Linked DNA regions of Halotia branconii CENA392. The main gene of each other region encodes a partner of the protein of the gene in region 2 in a complex. Links are inferred from orthologs where the notes say so. Each region holds a gene or a part of one and is shown on either strand. Other genes may lie near its edges.

Region 1 (4,822 bases), 700 kb from region 2 along the record:
TTGTGCTGCTGCGACAAAGTCACCATTTAGCAATAAGTATATTCCTGCCATGCTGATGAATACGCCTCCTAGCATAAAAGCAGAATAAACGATGTTAGAAAACAGCACTACACCGATGGCTGCACCAATCATCATTACACCTAATATGCCAAACGAAACAAACTGTACTCCTTCGGCTAGATTCACTATTTTTTGTCCTTTGTTCAGTTATTAATTGTCAGCGATGCACTGAGCTTGTGGAAGTGTTGTTAGTTACTAATGACTAATGACTATTTTTCAGTTTGTTCCATAAGGTCTTCTGGATGCGAACCAGCGCGAGGCGCATCAGTAGGCAGATCATGTGGGTCCATAACACCCTTGGGTAAGTAAACTAATTCACGTAAGGGTGTAACCATTGGGTCATTTGTGACTTTGTAGGGTAGGCGACCAAGTGCTACGTTGTCATAGTTTAATTCGTGGCGATCGTAAGTGGAAAGCTCATACTCTTCTGTCATTGACAAACAGTTAGTTGGGCAAAATTCCACACAGTTACCACAAAAAATACAAACTCCAAAGTCAATGCTGTAGTGCTTAAGTTTTTTCTTTTTGTTAGCTTTCTCAAATTCCCAATCGACTACAGGCAGATTAATCGGACAAACCCGAACACAGACTTCACAGGAAATGCATTTATCAAACTCAAAATGAATCCTGCCACGAAACCGTTCGCTAGGAATCAGTTTTTCATAAGGATATTGCACAGTAACCGGACGTCGGCGCATGTGGTCGAAAGTGACAGATAGTCCCTCACCGATATAACGACCGGCTTGTACTGCTTCTTTGGCGTAATCACCAACTTGCTTTAAGAACTTTAGCATCGTGTTTTACTCTCTCTCTTCAGGTCATAAGAGTTAGGAGTGAGGAGTTAATAAAATACTCATAACTCATAACTCATAAGTCTCTATTAGCCACCAAAGGCGATGGGGAAGGCTAATTTCAGGGCTGCGGTTAATAAGAGATTAACCAAACCAACTGGTAGCAAAAACTTCCATCCTAAATCTAACAGTTGGTCAATCCGAACCCGTGGTACTGTCCAGCGTAATAAGATAGCGGTAAACACTAGAAAGTAGGCTTTGATTACAGTCATAACGATGCCCAAGGAGGCTGTGACTACCTGTAATACGGGATTTGCTTCACTAATTCCCAGCCAGCCAGCAATGATGTTGATAGGGATAGGAAAGTCCCAACCACCTAGGTATAAAACTGCTACGAGTAAAGCCGAAAGCACTAAGTTGACATAAGAACTGAGATAAAACAGTGCAAATTTCATTCCAGAATATTCAGTCTGATAACCTGCGACTATTTCTTCTTCTGCTTCAGGCAGGTCAAAAGGCATTCGTTCGCATTCAGCAAGGGCGGCTATCCAAAAGATGATGAAACCCACTGGTTGCCGCCAAATGTTCCAGCCGAGAATACCATAACCGGATTGCTGATTAACAATATCAACAGTGCTGAGGCTGTTAGACATCATCACGATCGCTAGTACACTCAGCGCTAGAGGAATTTCATAGCTAATTGATTGTGCTGCTGCCCGCAACCCTCCCAAGAGAGAGTATTTATTATTAGAGGCGTAGCCGGCCATCAACAACCCAATTGGCTGAATGCTAGACAAAGCAATCCATAAGAAGATACCTGTTCCCACATTTGTAATGACGATGTTCTGTCCAAAGGGAACAATCAAATAAGACAGAAATACTGGTAATACAACAATGATTGGGCCTAGAGTAAATAACCATTGGTCAGCTTTAGCTGGCACAATATCTTCTTTAAATACCAGTTTTAGACCATCTGCTACTGGAGCTAGTAAACCCAAAGGCCCAATAAATTCAGGGCCTATCCGCTGTTGTGCTGATGCCGAAATTTTTCGTTCTAGCCAAACACAAACCAGTACCCCCACTGTTGCTCCAATGAGCATTAGTATCATCGGCAAAGGCATCCAAATAGCTTTGGCTGTACCTGCTGGTAGTCCTAAATCCATTAAGGATTCGATAAAAGTTCCTTGGAGGTCAATTCCTGAGTTCATGTTTCTGCTCTTTAAGTCAACTGAAGTGTGAAATATGAAGTATAAAATTTCAGTTTGGACTAACGCCTTGCTACGCTAACATCCTTCAGCCTTCATGCTTTCACCCTGCCTGATTGAAGATGTTTTTGCAAATTCCCATGCCTAGTATATCGTTGGATGGTTTTTGGCTCTTGAAACTATAGGAGAACTTTTGCTTATGATAATGATTAAGATTTATGGAAAGTGGGCATAGGGAAGAAAAGGAATTGGGGCAGGGTGCGGGGTGTACGCCTTGGCTACTTCGACTACGCGGTAGTTGAGCGCAGTCGAAACTCAGTACAAGACGCTCAGCGACCGGGGGATGAAGAAAGTTACCCCTGCCTCCCCTTTCCTAGTCCCTAAGACTAACTCTTAGCCCAAAAAGGCAAGATAAAACTACCGCCTCCATTTTGACAACGGTTTTCTAATTTACTTGGTCACTGGAGGCTAAGATGACTGCTAGTTAACGTTGGTCAATGGGTCTATAAGGAATTTCGTGCTGACCATTATAAATTTGGGTAGGACGGAAAATCCTGTTTTCTGCTAGTTGTTCTTTCCAGTGGGCTAGCCAACCAGCAACACGGGCGATCGCAAATACGGGTGTAAACAAGTCTGTAGGAATCCCCATTTTCCTATACACCAAACCTGAGTAAAAGTCAACATTAGGATAAATCCCTTTGCCACTCAACTTTTCTGTGACCACTCGCTCTACTTCTTGGGCAATTTCGTAATATTTGTCTGTCCCAAACTTGGCAAACAACTGTTCTGCAAGGTTTTGTAAGATTGTGGCTCGTGGATCTTTGACTTTATAAACACGATGCCCAAAACCCATAATTTTGGCTTTGCGTTGGATAAGATCTTCTACATAAGGACGTACATTTTCTACAGAGCCAATTTCTTCTAACATCTGGATCACTTCTTCGTTGGCTCCGCCATGCAACGGGCCTCCTAAAGTTCCGACGGCGCTAGCAACCACGGCATAAGGATCAGTCAAGGTCGAAGCTGTCACCCTAGCACTGAAAGTAGAAGCATTCATTGTATGCTCGACATGAAGTATCAAGCAGATATCAAAAATTTTCGCCGCTAACGGATCAGGTTCTCGCTCATTGAGCATGTATAGGAAATTGGCAGAGTAGTCTAAGTCATCACGCGGCTTTACAGGGTCATTACCTTTTCGCATTAACTGGAATGCCGCTACCATCGTGGGAATAGTTGCTATTAGCCGCACCACAGAATCTCTAATGTAGGCAGGGTTATGTAAATCTCTGAGCGAATAAAACAACCCTAAAGCAGCAGCAGAGGCTTGTAGAGCATCCATTGGGTGACCGCTTTCTGGAAAGCACTTCATCATGTCCCGGATGCGATATTTGATTCGTCTGTGGTAGCGAACTTCATGCTCAAACGCTGCCAATTCTTCTTGACTTGGCAGTTCGCCCCAGATTAAGAGATAAGCAGTTTCCAGAAAGGTACTTTTTTCTGCTAATTCCTCAATCCGGATGCCACGATATTCTAGAATTCCCTTTTGCCCATCTACATGACTGATACTTGATTGGGCGGCGGGAATGCCTTCTAAACCAGGCTTGTATTCGCACACCATCATGGCAACACCATTTACTTTGTGAAATATCCGATCACGCTAACTTACCAGAAATTATTTTTGCCATAACAGTAGCCGATCTAACAACAATTTTTTGAGAAGAGTTGAAAACCTGTTACAGCAGGTACTTGGGTGGTGTCAACCAAAACATCTGACTACGACCCACAGGCGAACCTGTTTCTGGTAGTTTTACTCCGATCATACCTGCTTTTTTCAAGACAAAACTGTCTTTGGCTTCTCCCCAAAGGAGAATTTCTGCCCAATTGCTCAAACAAGGCTCATGGCCTACTAAGGCAAGTTGGGTATTTTGGGAATAATTTTTGGGTTCTAGCCAGTCAACCAGCCAACTAGAAATGTCACCATTAAAGGCCAAGTGGTGAGATTCTTCTAGTTGGCAACTAAGTTTAGCGGCTATGAGAATTTCAGCTGTTTGGCGGGCGCGGACTAAAGGACTGGTGAGAATTAAATCAAACTGTAAACCCAAATTTTTAATTCTCTGGGCAACTTTCTCTGTTTTTTGCCGACCTTCTGGGGTGAGACTTCGTTCTTCGTCCTTTATGTTATTCGTCTGTTCTTCGGCGATGCCATGACGAATTAAATATAGTTCCATATAGCGCAGAAGATTTATTGGTACATTGTTAAACCACTAGTGTACAGTTCGGCAAAAATATGTAAGTTAAATGTGGAACAGCTTATGACACCAAGTAATTACGAATTACGAATTACGAATTAGTAATTATTTGGTCATTGCTACCATAATTTTCTATACAAAAGAAAATTGGTATTAATAATTTTATCCTCCACCCTTAAAAAATGGTTCCGTCAAAACGTGTTTATTGGTTGTTGATATTTGGCATTGCGATCGCCTTGGTCATATCCCTATTTTTTAGCATTGCGGCAAGCATCGTCGTCACTGTGCTATTTGATTTTACTGTTTTGGGATTGATGGTTGTGGATGGTTGGCGATCGCAGTCTGGACGCGTACAAATTAGCCGTGAATTACCGCCACGATTGTCTATTGGGCGGGATAATTTGGTTGTGTTAACAATAAAATCAGCAAATGCCAATGCTGTAATTAAAATTCGAGATGACTATCCCCCAGAATTTGGCGTATCTACATCCACACTTAACGCCACTGTTCCTATGAA
Region 2 (4,913 bases):
AAGAAAACTATCAATTTCACTATTATCTAATTAGCAAACATGGAAAACCTTTAATTATGTTTTTACATGGCTTTATGGGTAATATTAATGAATTTAATGAAGCCATCAAATTATTAGATAATAACTTTTCTTATCTGATACTTGACCTTCCCGGACATGGAAAAACCCAAGTAATAGGTAGCGACGAATATTATACTATGGCAAATATTGCCCATGCCTTAATCAACTTACTGGACGAATTGAAAATTGACAAATGCTTCTTAATTGGTTATTCAATGGGTGGAAGATTAGCCTTATACCTTATTCTACATTTTCCAGAGCGTTTTTATAAAGTTGTATTAGAATCTGCTTCTCCAGGTTTGATGACAGCAGCAGAACAGTTAGAACGAGTTAAGAGTGATGCTCAAATAGCCAAAAAATTAAGACGAAGTTTAACAACAAATGACTTTTATGCTTTTTTATTAAATTGGTATAGTCAGCCAATTTTCGGCTCTATAAAAAATCATCCACAGTTAGACTTAATGCTAGAAAGCCGGTTACAAAATGATCCCATAAAACTAGCTAAATCTTTACAATTTATGGGTACTGGTAGTCAACCTAGCTTGTGGGAAAAACTTTCAGAAAATACAAAACCTTTGTTGCTGATTTCTGGAGCTTATGATCAAAAATTTATAGATATTAATACAGAGATGACTAAAATATGTAAAGTTGCCCAACTAAAAATTATTAATGATTCTGCACATAATACTCACTTTGAAAATACCTGGGAATTTGTAGAAAATATCAAAAACTTTTGGTTTGATAAAAAAACAGCCCCGGTTAATCTGTGTTGACCATTAGCTGTTAAGTAATAAAATCAGGACTTACGCAAGCAAAATTTATCATTGCGATCAAAACGCAGTGTAGGGATGCAATCCCAGAGTTTTAGGCGATTTAGTCACCCCTCTTTGTCATTAAAGAGGGGCTATAGCAGTTCCCAATTATGTGAGGTACATAGCCCCTAGTCCCTAGTCCCTGATCTTAACGACATGTACCTCATTCAAACGAGAAGCGCTATAGAGATGAGACTTCAACATTCTCACCAGTTGATTGAAACTCACCACTATTTAATAAGCATCTTGCAGCTCGTAAAAATCAGGCGAGATATAATCCTTCCGCAAAGGCCAGCCTACCCAATCTTCCGGCATCAAAATCCGCTTTAAATTGGGGTGTCCTTCGTAGATAATGCCATACATGTCGTAAGACTCGCGCTCTTGCCAGTCAGCGGTCTTCCAAATCCAATACACTGAAGGCACTACAGGATTTTCTCTTGGCAAAAAGACTTTTATCCGTACTTCTTCAGGTTTATCAGCATTATCACCAACTTTAATCAAGTGATACACACTAACTAAATCTTGTCCTGGGCCAAGATCAATACCAGACTGAAACTGGAGATAATTAAAACCGTAAGCATAGAGGGCTGTAGCGGTGGGCAGCAAGAAATCTGGCTCCACTTTAATTATCTCTACGCCGTTCTTATCTGGTTCTAAAAACTCATGCTCAAAACCATTTTCTGTCAACCATTGGGAAACTTGGCCGGCTTTGACTAAAGAGTCTTCCTCTGCTGGTACTGGTTTAGATTCTTCTTCAGCCACGGTTTTGCTCCTCTTTTTGGGTTTTTGCTGTCAGCAGTGCAGGTGGTACAGGTAAACCAATTGCTTCTGTCAACTCCTTCGGTGGTACATTGCGAGTGTCTGAGCGCAAATACTTACCAGTTAAAATTTGCTCTGTTGGCTTCAGATTATGAGTTGTGCTGTAAAAACGGTGAGTTTGCTTGATTTGATCGCGTTCTTGCATTGAATCATTAGCTATCTTTTTCCGTAGCTTAATGATCGCATCGATAATTGCTTCTGGACGAGGAGGACAACCAGGCAAGTACACATCAACAGGAATCAATTTATCAACTCCCCGAACAGCAGTCGGAGAATCCACGCTGAACATTCCGCCAGTGATTGTACAAGCTCCCATCGCAATTACATATTTCGGTTCGGGCATTTGTTCATAAAGACGCACCAATTGGGGTGCCATCTTCATGGTAATTGTCCCTGCGGTAATAATTAAATCGGCTTGACGGGGGCTAGAACGAGGAATTAACCCGAAACGGTCAAAGTCAAATCGAGAGCCAATTAAAGCTGCAAACTCAATAAAACAGCAAGCTGTACCAAATAGTAACGGCCACAAACTCGAAAGCCGTGCCCAGTTGTAGAGGTCATCAACCGTAGTCAGAATCACATTTTCTGAAAGGTCTTGAGTGACTGTGGGACGCTCAATAGGATTGATGATTTGTTCTTTGTCCTGGGTTGTTAAATTAGGATTCAAGACCATTCCAAAGCTCCTTTACGCCATGCGTAAACTAAGGCGACTACAAGAATTGCAATAAAAACTAAGGCTTCAATGAATGCCAGTAATCCTAGACGGTGGAAAGCAACCGCCCAAGGATACAAGAATACAGTCTCTACATCAAAGACCACAAAGACTAGCGCAAACATGTAGTAGCGGATGTTGAACTGAATCCAGGCTCCCCCAATTGGTTCCATACCAGATTCGTAAGTGGTGCGCCGTTCTAGGCTGTTACCACTGGGTCGGAGGAGCTTGGATGCTGAAAGTGCCAAGGCAGGCACTAGGCTACAGATAATTAAGAAGCCTAGAAGGTATTCGTAACCGCTGAGGACAAACACAATGAATATCTACCGCTTATGGTGTAAATAAGGCTGTTACTTTCTTTTACATTATATCTTTTTGGGTTTTCTGAAATCTGGGAAACAAAAGGACTTCAGGTATTTGATTCGTTTTGGCTAGTGATAGAAAAGTCTAACAATTATGTCATAATTTTTAACGTATATTTAAGAATTACCTTCTGCGAGGCCTGAGCCATGAGCGAACAAGCTGTTGATACTTCGCTGTTAGACCGCTACGAGTGTCGCTCCTGCGGTTATGTTTATGAACCCGAAAAAGGTGACAATAGCAATGATATTGCTCCAGAGACACCTTTTGCAGAATTACCCATAAATTGGCGCTGTCCAGTTTGTGCTGCCAAGAAGACCGCTTTTGCCAACATCGGCCCTGCGGGTACAGCATCTGGTTTCAAAGAAAATCTCGGTTATGGATTGGGTGTTAATCAACTAACGCCAACGCAAAAAAATATCCTGATTTTTGGTGCTTTGGCTTTGGGTTTCTTGTTTTTTATCAGTCTCTACGGCTTACAATAAGACCCGTTATCTTTTTTACTCAATTTTTAGGGCGACTACTGCCCTTAAGGTCAAAAATTTAGAAAACCAATAAGAATACTGATGCATTCAATAGGTCTTGTGAAAAGTTGGCAAAGAATATTTGCCTTGTTGATAATAGTCCTCATCTGTATAGGTTGTAGCCAAGTACCCTCTATTAGTTACAACCCCTGGAAAATAATTTCTGTGCCAACAGACGCTAAACTACTAGACATTGCCTTTACTAATGATCCTCAACATGGTTTTTTAGTAGGTAGCAATGCCACTCTTTTAGAAACCAATGACGGTGGTAATACTTGGGAACCTTTAACACTGGCACTAGATGATCCTAAGTCTCGCTTTGACTCAGTTAGTTTTGCTGATCAAGAAGGCTGGATTGTGGGAGAGCCTTCTTTACTTTTACATACCACCGATGAAGGCCGTTCTTGGTCGCGTATTCCCTTAAGCGAAAAGCTACCAGGAAGTCCGATCGCCATCAAAGCACTAGGTAATAATACTGCTGAAATGGCTACTAATGTGGGAGCAATATACAAAACCACAGACGGTGGTAAAAATTGGAAAGCCCAAGTAGAAGCAGCTGTCGGTGTTGTACGTAACATGGAACGTTCTGCTGATGGCAGATATGTTGCTGTTTCGGCTAAAGGTAGCTTTTACTCAACTTGGGAACCAGGACAAAATGCTTGGGTTCCCCATAACCGCAATAGTTCTCGCCGTGTAGAAAACATGGGCTTTTCTGAAAATGGACAGCTGTGGTTATTAGCGCGGGGAGGTCAAGTACAATTTAGTGACCCAAATCAATCTGACGAGTGGCAAGAAGCCCAAAGTCCTGAGTTGTCCACAAGCTGGGGTTTATTAGATTTGGCATATCGCACACCAGAAGAAATTTGGATAGGTGGCGGTAGCGGTAATTTACTGCGGAGTGCTGATGGTGGCAAAACTTGGGAAAAAGACCGCGCAGTTGAAGATGTAGCTGCTAATTTGTATAAAATCGTCTTTTTTCAGCCAGAGCAGGGATTTATCATTGGCGATCGCGGTGTCTTACTGAAATATCTCCCGAAATTGGAACAAACCCCCTCTACAGAGTCAGCTTAAGGGCATCTCAGCCATCAGTATTTATCTCAATTTCTGAGAAGAACGTTGCAACTTGTAACTCTTTCTAAACTTTGTAGGATAATAGACTCAATAACGTCTTTGTGAAGGCAGGAATATAAATGTCAGGTACTACTGGAGAACGTCCGTTTTCGGACATTATTACCAGCGTTCGTTACTGGGTAATTCACAGCATCACCATTCCAGCATTGTTCATTGCCGGTTGGTTATTCGTCAGCACCGGACTGGCTTATGATGTGTTTGGTACACCTCGTCCCGATCAGTATTACACGCAAGCACGGCAAGAAGTGCCGATTGTGAAGAACCGTTTTGAAGCTAAAAAACAAGTTGAACAATTTATTAAGTAGTTTGAGATCATGACTAGCGGCAATAACATTAATCAACCAGTTACCTATCCAATTTTTACAGTTAGATGGCTGGCAGTTCACACTTTAGGTGTACCAACCGTCTTCTTTTTAGGCGCGATCGCCGCCATGCAGTTTATTCAACGCTAGGAAGGAGCCAATCATGGAAAGAACACCCAACCCTAATAATCAG
Region 3 (4,904 bases), 700 kb from region 2 along the record:
ATTCCTGTAGGTCCAGGACGTGGTTCAGCTGCTGGTTCTTTAGTTGCTTATGCAATGCGAATTACCAATATTGATCCAGTACATCATGGATTACTATTTGAACGTTTCTTGAATCCAGAACGGAAGTCCATGCCTGATATTGATACAGATTTCTGTATTGAAAAGCGAGATAAAGTTATTGAATATGTAACAGAAAAATACGGTAAAGATAGAGTCGCCCAAATCATTACTTTTAACCGTTTAACTTCTAAAGCTGTTTTAAAAGATGTTGCCAGAGTATTAAATATTCCCTACGGCGAAGCCGATAAAATGGCGAAATTAATTCCTGTAGTGAGGGGTAAACCGACTAAACTCAAGGTGATGATTTCTGATGCAACTCCAGAACCAGAGTTTAAAGAAAAATACGATAATAACCCTCATGTTCGTCATTGGCTTGATATGGCAATGCGAATCGAAGGAACTAACAAAACCTTTGGTGTTCATGCCGCAGGTGTGGTAATTTCTGCTGACCCATTAGATGAAATTGTGCCGCTACAAAGAAACAATGATGGTTCTGTAATTACCCAGTATTTCATGGAAGATTTGGAATCGATGGGTTTGTTGAAAATGGATTTTCTGGGTTTGCGGAACTTGACATTGATTCAAAAAACTATTGATTTGATTGAACAAACCAATGGCTATCGTATTGACCCAGATGAAATTACAGGTCAAGAAAGAAAAGCTCAGAAAATATTAGCTAAAGGTGAACATAGCACTTTACCAAAAGATGTACAGAAATCTTACGAACTTTTAGAAGCGGGTGAATTAGAAGGAATATTTCAATTAGAGTCTTCTGGAATGCGTCAAATAGTACGAGATTTGAAGCCTTCTAATATAGAAGATATTTCTTCAATTTTGGCACTTTACCGACCAGGCCCATTAGATGCAGGATTAATTCCTAAATTTATTAACCGTAAGCATGGACGGGAAACGATTGATTATCAAAGCCCTATTCTTGAACCAGTATTGAATGAAACCTACGGAATTATGGTTTATCAAGAGCAAATTATGAAAATTGCTCAAGATATGGCTGGATATTCTTTAGGACAAGCTGATTTGTTACGCCGTGCAATGGGTAAAAAGAAAGTTTCGGAGATGCAAAAACAGCGAGAAAAATTTGTTGATGGTGCAGCTAAAAATGGAGTCAAAAAACAAGTAGCTGATGAATTATTTGAGCAAATGTTAAAATTTGCTGAATATTGCTTAAGTTATGACACAGAAATATTGACTGTAGAATATGGCTTAATGCCTATTGGCAAGATTGTAGAAAAAAATATTAAATGCACTGTTTATAGTATTGATAGTAATGGTAATGTTTATACGCAACCAATAGCACAGTGGCATCATCGCGGTCAACAAGAAGTTTTTGAATATTGCTTAGAAGATGGTTCAACAATTCGGGCAACAAAAGACCATAAGTTTATGACTACTGATGGTCAGATGTTACCAATTGATGAAATTTTTAAACGGGGATTGGATTTGATGCAAGTTAAGGAGTTACCAAGATAAAATTATTGCTCATTTTGTGCTTCAAATAATATATTGTTTTACAATTTAGTATTATTTAGTCATAGCCAGATACAAAAACACCCTAGCTCTAGGCGTTAGCTAAAGCCAGGGAATGTCAGATTGCAGATACTGGAGAAAACAATCAATTTCGGTGATTATTAGTGTAGCGAACCCTAGTACCCGCCCAGAGCAACTTCTCTCGTAGCGTCTGATAGTATGAGTTGTTTTCTCGCAAAATAATAAACTTAGCCCGACAATCAGCCATTCGCACATCAACACGATGTCCAGGCCAAATTGAAGTAGCTAAGACCCCATCTGTCCATAGCTTAGTACTCAAATCGTAATCTCCCAGAGGCCAAATACTAACAACTACGCCAGGAGGCAAAACCAGAGGGCGACTAGAAAGACTCATGGGACAAATGGGAGTGATGGTAATCGCTTCCATACCATCGTGCATGATTGGGCCATTAGCAGAAACTGTGTAACCTGTAGAACCTGTAGGAGTGGAAATAATCAATCCATCTCCTACATATTGATCGACTACCTCACCGTCAATTTCCATCTCTAGAATTGAGGTTATCATGCGATCGGCAGAAGCAGGTTTGACACAAAATTCATTCAAACCCAAATAGCGTTCAGTCACTGGTTCTAAATTCGTACCATGCCCCTCATACACGGCTGCTTGTACCATCATTCGCCGCTGGATAGCATAGCGATCCTCAAACAGCCGATCCCAAACCTTCTCTGTGTCTTGAAATTCATCTACTGACTCGGTTAAAAAGCCCAGATGACCACCCACGTTCACTCCTAAAATGGGGATACCAGCTGGGGCTAAATGTCTGGCACTAGTTAGAACAGTACCATCACCACCAAGTACTAAAGCCAAATCGATGGGTTGACCAGCGGAAGCCAAAAACACCGGATAAGGGTTATCTTTAGGGCCACTAGGCCCCATCAAAACTTGGCAATTGCGATTTTCCAGTTGTTTGGCGCAGAGTTCTGCCCAGCGTTTACTTTGAGAATCTCGCGCCTTATAAGCAATGATTACCTGCTTGAGTTGCACACGCAATTACCATTTCAGGAGATTAAACTGCTCCATATCGACGGTATCACGGTTGCGATAAATGGCAAGCACGATCGCTAAACCTACCGCCGCCTCAGCAGCTGCCACGGTAATCACAAATACTGTGAAAACCTGACCCTTAATTAATGTTGAGTCAAGAAAGTTGGAAAATGCCATTAAATTCAGATTAACAGCATTGAGTAGTAACTCAATTGACATCAGCACCCGTACAGCGTTGCGGCTGGTAATTAAACCATAAATACCGATGCAGAACAAAGCTGCTGCAAGTAATAAAAAGTACTGGAGTTGCATGAATTTTTTGTCAGTTGTCAGTGGTCAGTTGTCAGTTGTCAGAAGGCAGTACTTCGACCCTTTGGCAAAGCTCAGGGCAACGCAAGCTACTTAGGTTACGCTCAGTGACTAGGAGGCAAAAAGAAAGACATAGTAGACATAATAAATATATTTTTCTCTAGTCCCTAGTCCCTAATTTATTCCCGACGAGAATCACCACGATGGGTATTAGGATCGCTGGATGCAGTTTTTATGCCTGTTGATACTAGTTCTCTGGGACGTTCTGGCAAAGTCAAAACGGTTTGTGACAATTCTGAAGTTGTTGATGGTTCTGGCAAATACTCACGACGCGCCAAAATAATCGCTCCTACCATTGCCATTAGCAACAAAATAGAAGCCAGTTCAAAAGGTAACAAAAAGTCGGTAAAGAAATGCTCACCAATCAAAATTACGGAACTTTCGCCAGCTACAGCAGAAGTTGAATATGCCCAAGGAGTCGCTAATACCATTACACTCAAAAGCGCAAATAATCCTAGACTGACAATGGCGGTGAGTATCTTCCTAACTCCAGCGCTAGGAAATGGTGCAAAATCCTGGCGTTTGTTTACCAACATAATGGCAAACAAAATCAGCACATTCACTGCCCCCACATAAATCAATACTTGTGCTGCTGCGACAAAGTCACCATTTAGCAATAAGTATATTCCTGCCATGCTGATGAATACGCCTCCTAGCATAAAAGCAGAATAAACGATGTTAGAAAACAGCACTACACCGATGGCTGCACCAATCATCATTACACCTAATATGCCAAACGAAACAAACTGTACTCCTTCGGCTAGATTCACTATTTTTTGTCCTTTGTTCAGTTATTAATTGTCAGCGATGCACTGAGCTTGTGGAAGTGTTGTTAGTTACTAATGACTAATGACTATTTTTCAGTTTGTTCCATAAGGTCTTCTGGATGCGAACCAGCGCGAGGCGCATCAGTAGGCAGATCATGTGGGTCCATAACACCCTTGGGTAAGTAAACTAATTCACGTAAGGGTGTAACCATTGGGTCATTTGTGACTTTGTAGGGTAGGCGACCAAGTGCTACGTTGTCATAGTTTAATTCGTGGCGATCGTAAGTGGAAAGCTCATACTCTTCTGTCATTGACAAACAGTTAGTTGGGCAAAATTCCACACAGTTACCACAAAAAATACAAACTCCAAAGTCAATGCTGTAGTGCTTAAGTTTTTTCTTTTTGTTAGCTTTCTCAAATTCCCAATCGACTACAGGCAGATTAATCGGACAAACCCGAACACAGACTTCACAGGAAATGCATTTATCAAACTCAAAATGAATCCTGCCACGAAACCGTTCGCTAGGAATCAGTTTTTCATAAGGATATTGCACAGTAACCGGACGTCGGCGCATGTGGTCGAAAGTGACAGATAGTCCCTCACCGATATAACGACCGGCTTGTACTGCTTCTTTGGCGTAATCACCAACTTGCTTTAAGAACTTTAGCATCGTGTTTTACTCTCTCTCTTCAGGTCATAAGAGTTAGGAGTGAGGAGTTAATAAAATACTCATAACTCATAACTCATAAGTCTCTATTAGCCACCAAAGGCGATGGGGAAGGCTAATTTCAGGGCTGCGGTTAATAAGAGATTAACCAAACCAACTGGTAGCAAAAACTTCCATCCTAAATCTAACAGTTGGTCAATCCGAACCCGTGGTACTGTCCAGCGTAATAAGATAGCGGTAAACACTAGAAAGTAGGCTTTGATTACAGTCATAACGATGCCCAAGGAGGCTGTGACTACCTGTAATACGGGATTTGCTTCACTAATTCCCAGCCAGCCAGCAATGATGTTGATAGGGATAGGAAAGTCCCAACCACCTAGGTATAAAACTGCTACGAGTAAAGCCGAAAGCACTAAGTTGACATAAGAACTGAGATAAAACAGTGCAAATTTCATTCCAGAATATTCAGTCTGATAACCTGCGACTATT

What was found.
Region 1: the proteins of ndhC (region 2) and nuoH are in contact, whole or in part, in a cryo-EM structure (PDB 6KHJ), measured with the Thermosynechococcus vestitus proteins. The link is inferred for Halotia branconii CENA392 from one-to-one orthologs. Residues at the interface, in WP_126986108.1 of Thermosynechococcus vestitus: Gly6, Tyr7, Glu8, Tyr9, Phe10, Gly12, Phe13, Leu14, Ile16, Cys17, Ser18, Pro21, Ala24, Leu25, Ala27, Ser28, Leu31, Arg32, Pro33, Ser35, Arg40, Leu41, Thr42, Thr43, Tyr44, Glu45, Ile51, Gly53, Ala54, Trp55; in WP_126985484.1 of Thermosynechococcus vestitus: Gln8, Lys26, Trp29, Leu30, Pro33, Met34, Met37, Leu38, Leu83, Ile84, Phe85, Lys86, Glu87, Asp88, Val89, Leu90, Pro91, Ala92, Thr100, Ala104, Val107, Ile108, Phe111, Leu112, Tyr114, Ile115, Ile125, Ser126, Leu128, Phe133.
Region 3: the proteins of ndhC (region 2) and QI031_RS12240 are in contact, whole or in part, in a cryo-EM structure (PDB 7NYH), measured with the Escherichia coli proteins. The link is inferred for Halotia branconii CENA392 from one-to-one orthologs.

What each region holds. Positions count from the first base shown.
Region 1 is NZ_CP124543.1:2,799,403-2,804,224, forward strand. The notes cover bases 1-2,897. They hold nuoH (NADH-quinone oxidoreductase subunit NuoH), read right to left. Parts: upstream 2,060-2,897; coding sequence 941-2,059; downstream 1-940. Other genes in these bases: QI031_RS12240 (NADH-quinone oxidoreductase subunit J), read right to left, coding at 1-186; ndhI (NAD(P)H-quinone oxidoreductase subunit I), read right to left, coding at 270-854; QI031_RS12255 (citrate synthase), read right to left, coding at 2,541-2,897. In the rest of the region: more of QI031_RS12255, read right to left, coding at 2,898-3,677; phosphohistidine phosphatase SixA, read right to left, coding at 3,790-4,284; QI031_RS12265 (DUF58 domain-containing protein), read left to right, coding at 4,488-4,822. UniProt on the Escherichia coli protein: NDH-1 shuttles electrons from NADH, via FMN and iron-sulfur (Fe-S) centers, to quinones in the respiratory chain. The immediate electron acceptor for the enzyme in this species is believed to be ubiquinone.
Region 2 is NZ_CP124543.1:3,497,177-3,502,089, forward strand. The notes cover bases 1,037-4,024. They hold ndhC (photosynthetic/respiratory NAD(P)H-quinone oxidoreductase subunit C), read right to left. Parts: upstream 2,718-4,024; coding sequence 2,355-2,717; downstream 1,037-2,354. Other genes in these bases: QI031_RS15275 (NAD(P)H-quinone oxidoreductase subunit J), read right to left, coding at 1,107-1,634; ndhK (photosynthetic/respiratory NAD(P)H-quinone oxidoreductase subunit K), read right to left, coding at 1,627-2,364; QI031_RS15290 (rubredoxin), read left to right, coding at 2,913-3,248; QI031_RS15295 (photosynthesis system II assembly factor Ycf48), read left to right, coding at 3,339-4,024. Outside these bases: menH (2-succinyl-6-hydroxy-2,4-cyclohexadiene-1-carboxylate synthase), read left to right, coding at 1-833; more of QI031_RS15295, read left to right, coding at 4,025-4,358; psbE (cytochrome b559 subunit alpha), read left to right, coding at 4,478-4,723; psbF (cytochrome b559 subunit beta), read left to right, coding at 4,733-4,870; photosystem II reaction center protein PsbL, read left to right, coding at 4,884-4,913. UniProt on the Escherichia coli protein: NDH-1 shuttles electrons from NADH, via FMN and iron-sulfur (Fe-S) centers, to quinones in the respiratory chain. The immediate electron acceptor for the enzyme in this species is believed to be ubiquinone.
Region 3 is NZ_CP124543.1:2,795,839-2,800,742, forward strand. What follows is about bases 1,926-4,904. They hold QI031_RS12240 (NADH-quinone oxidoreductase subunit J), read right to left. Parts: upstream 3,751-4,904; coding sequence 3,100-3,750; downstream 1,926-3,099. Other genes in these bases: QI031_RS12230 (NAD(+) kinase), read right to left, coding at 1,926-2,611; nuoK (NADH-quinone oxidoreductase subunit NuoK), read right to left, coding at 2,618-2,923; ndhI (NAD(P)H-quinone oxidoreductase subunit I), read right to left, coding at 3,834-4,418; nuoH (NADH-quinone oxidoreductase subunit NuoH), read right to left, coding at 4,505-4,904. Outside these bases: QI031_RS12225 (DNA polymerase III subunit alpha), read left to right, coding at 1-1,548; more of QI031_RS12230, read right to left, coding at 1,691-1,925. UniProt on the Escherichia coli protein: NDH-1 shuttles electrons from NADH, via FMN and iron-sulfur (Fe-S) centers, to quinones in the respiratory chain. The immediate electron acceptor for the enzyme in this species is believed to be ubiquinone.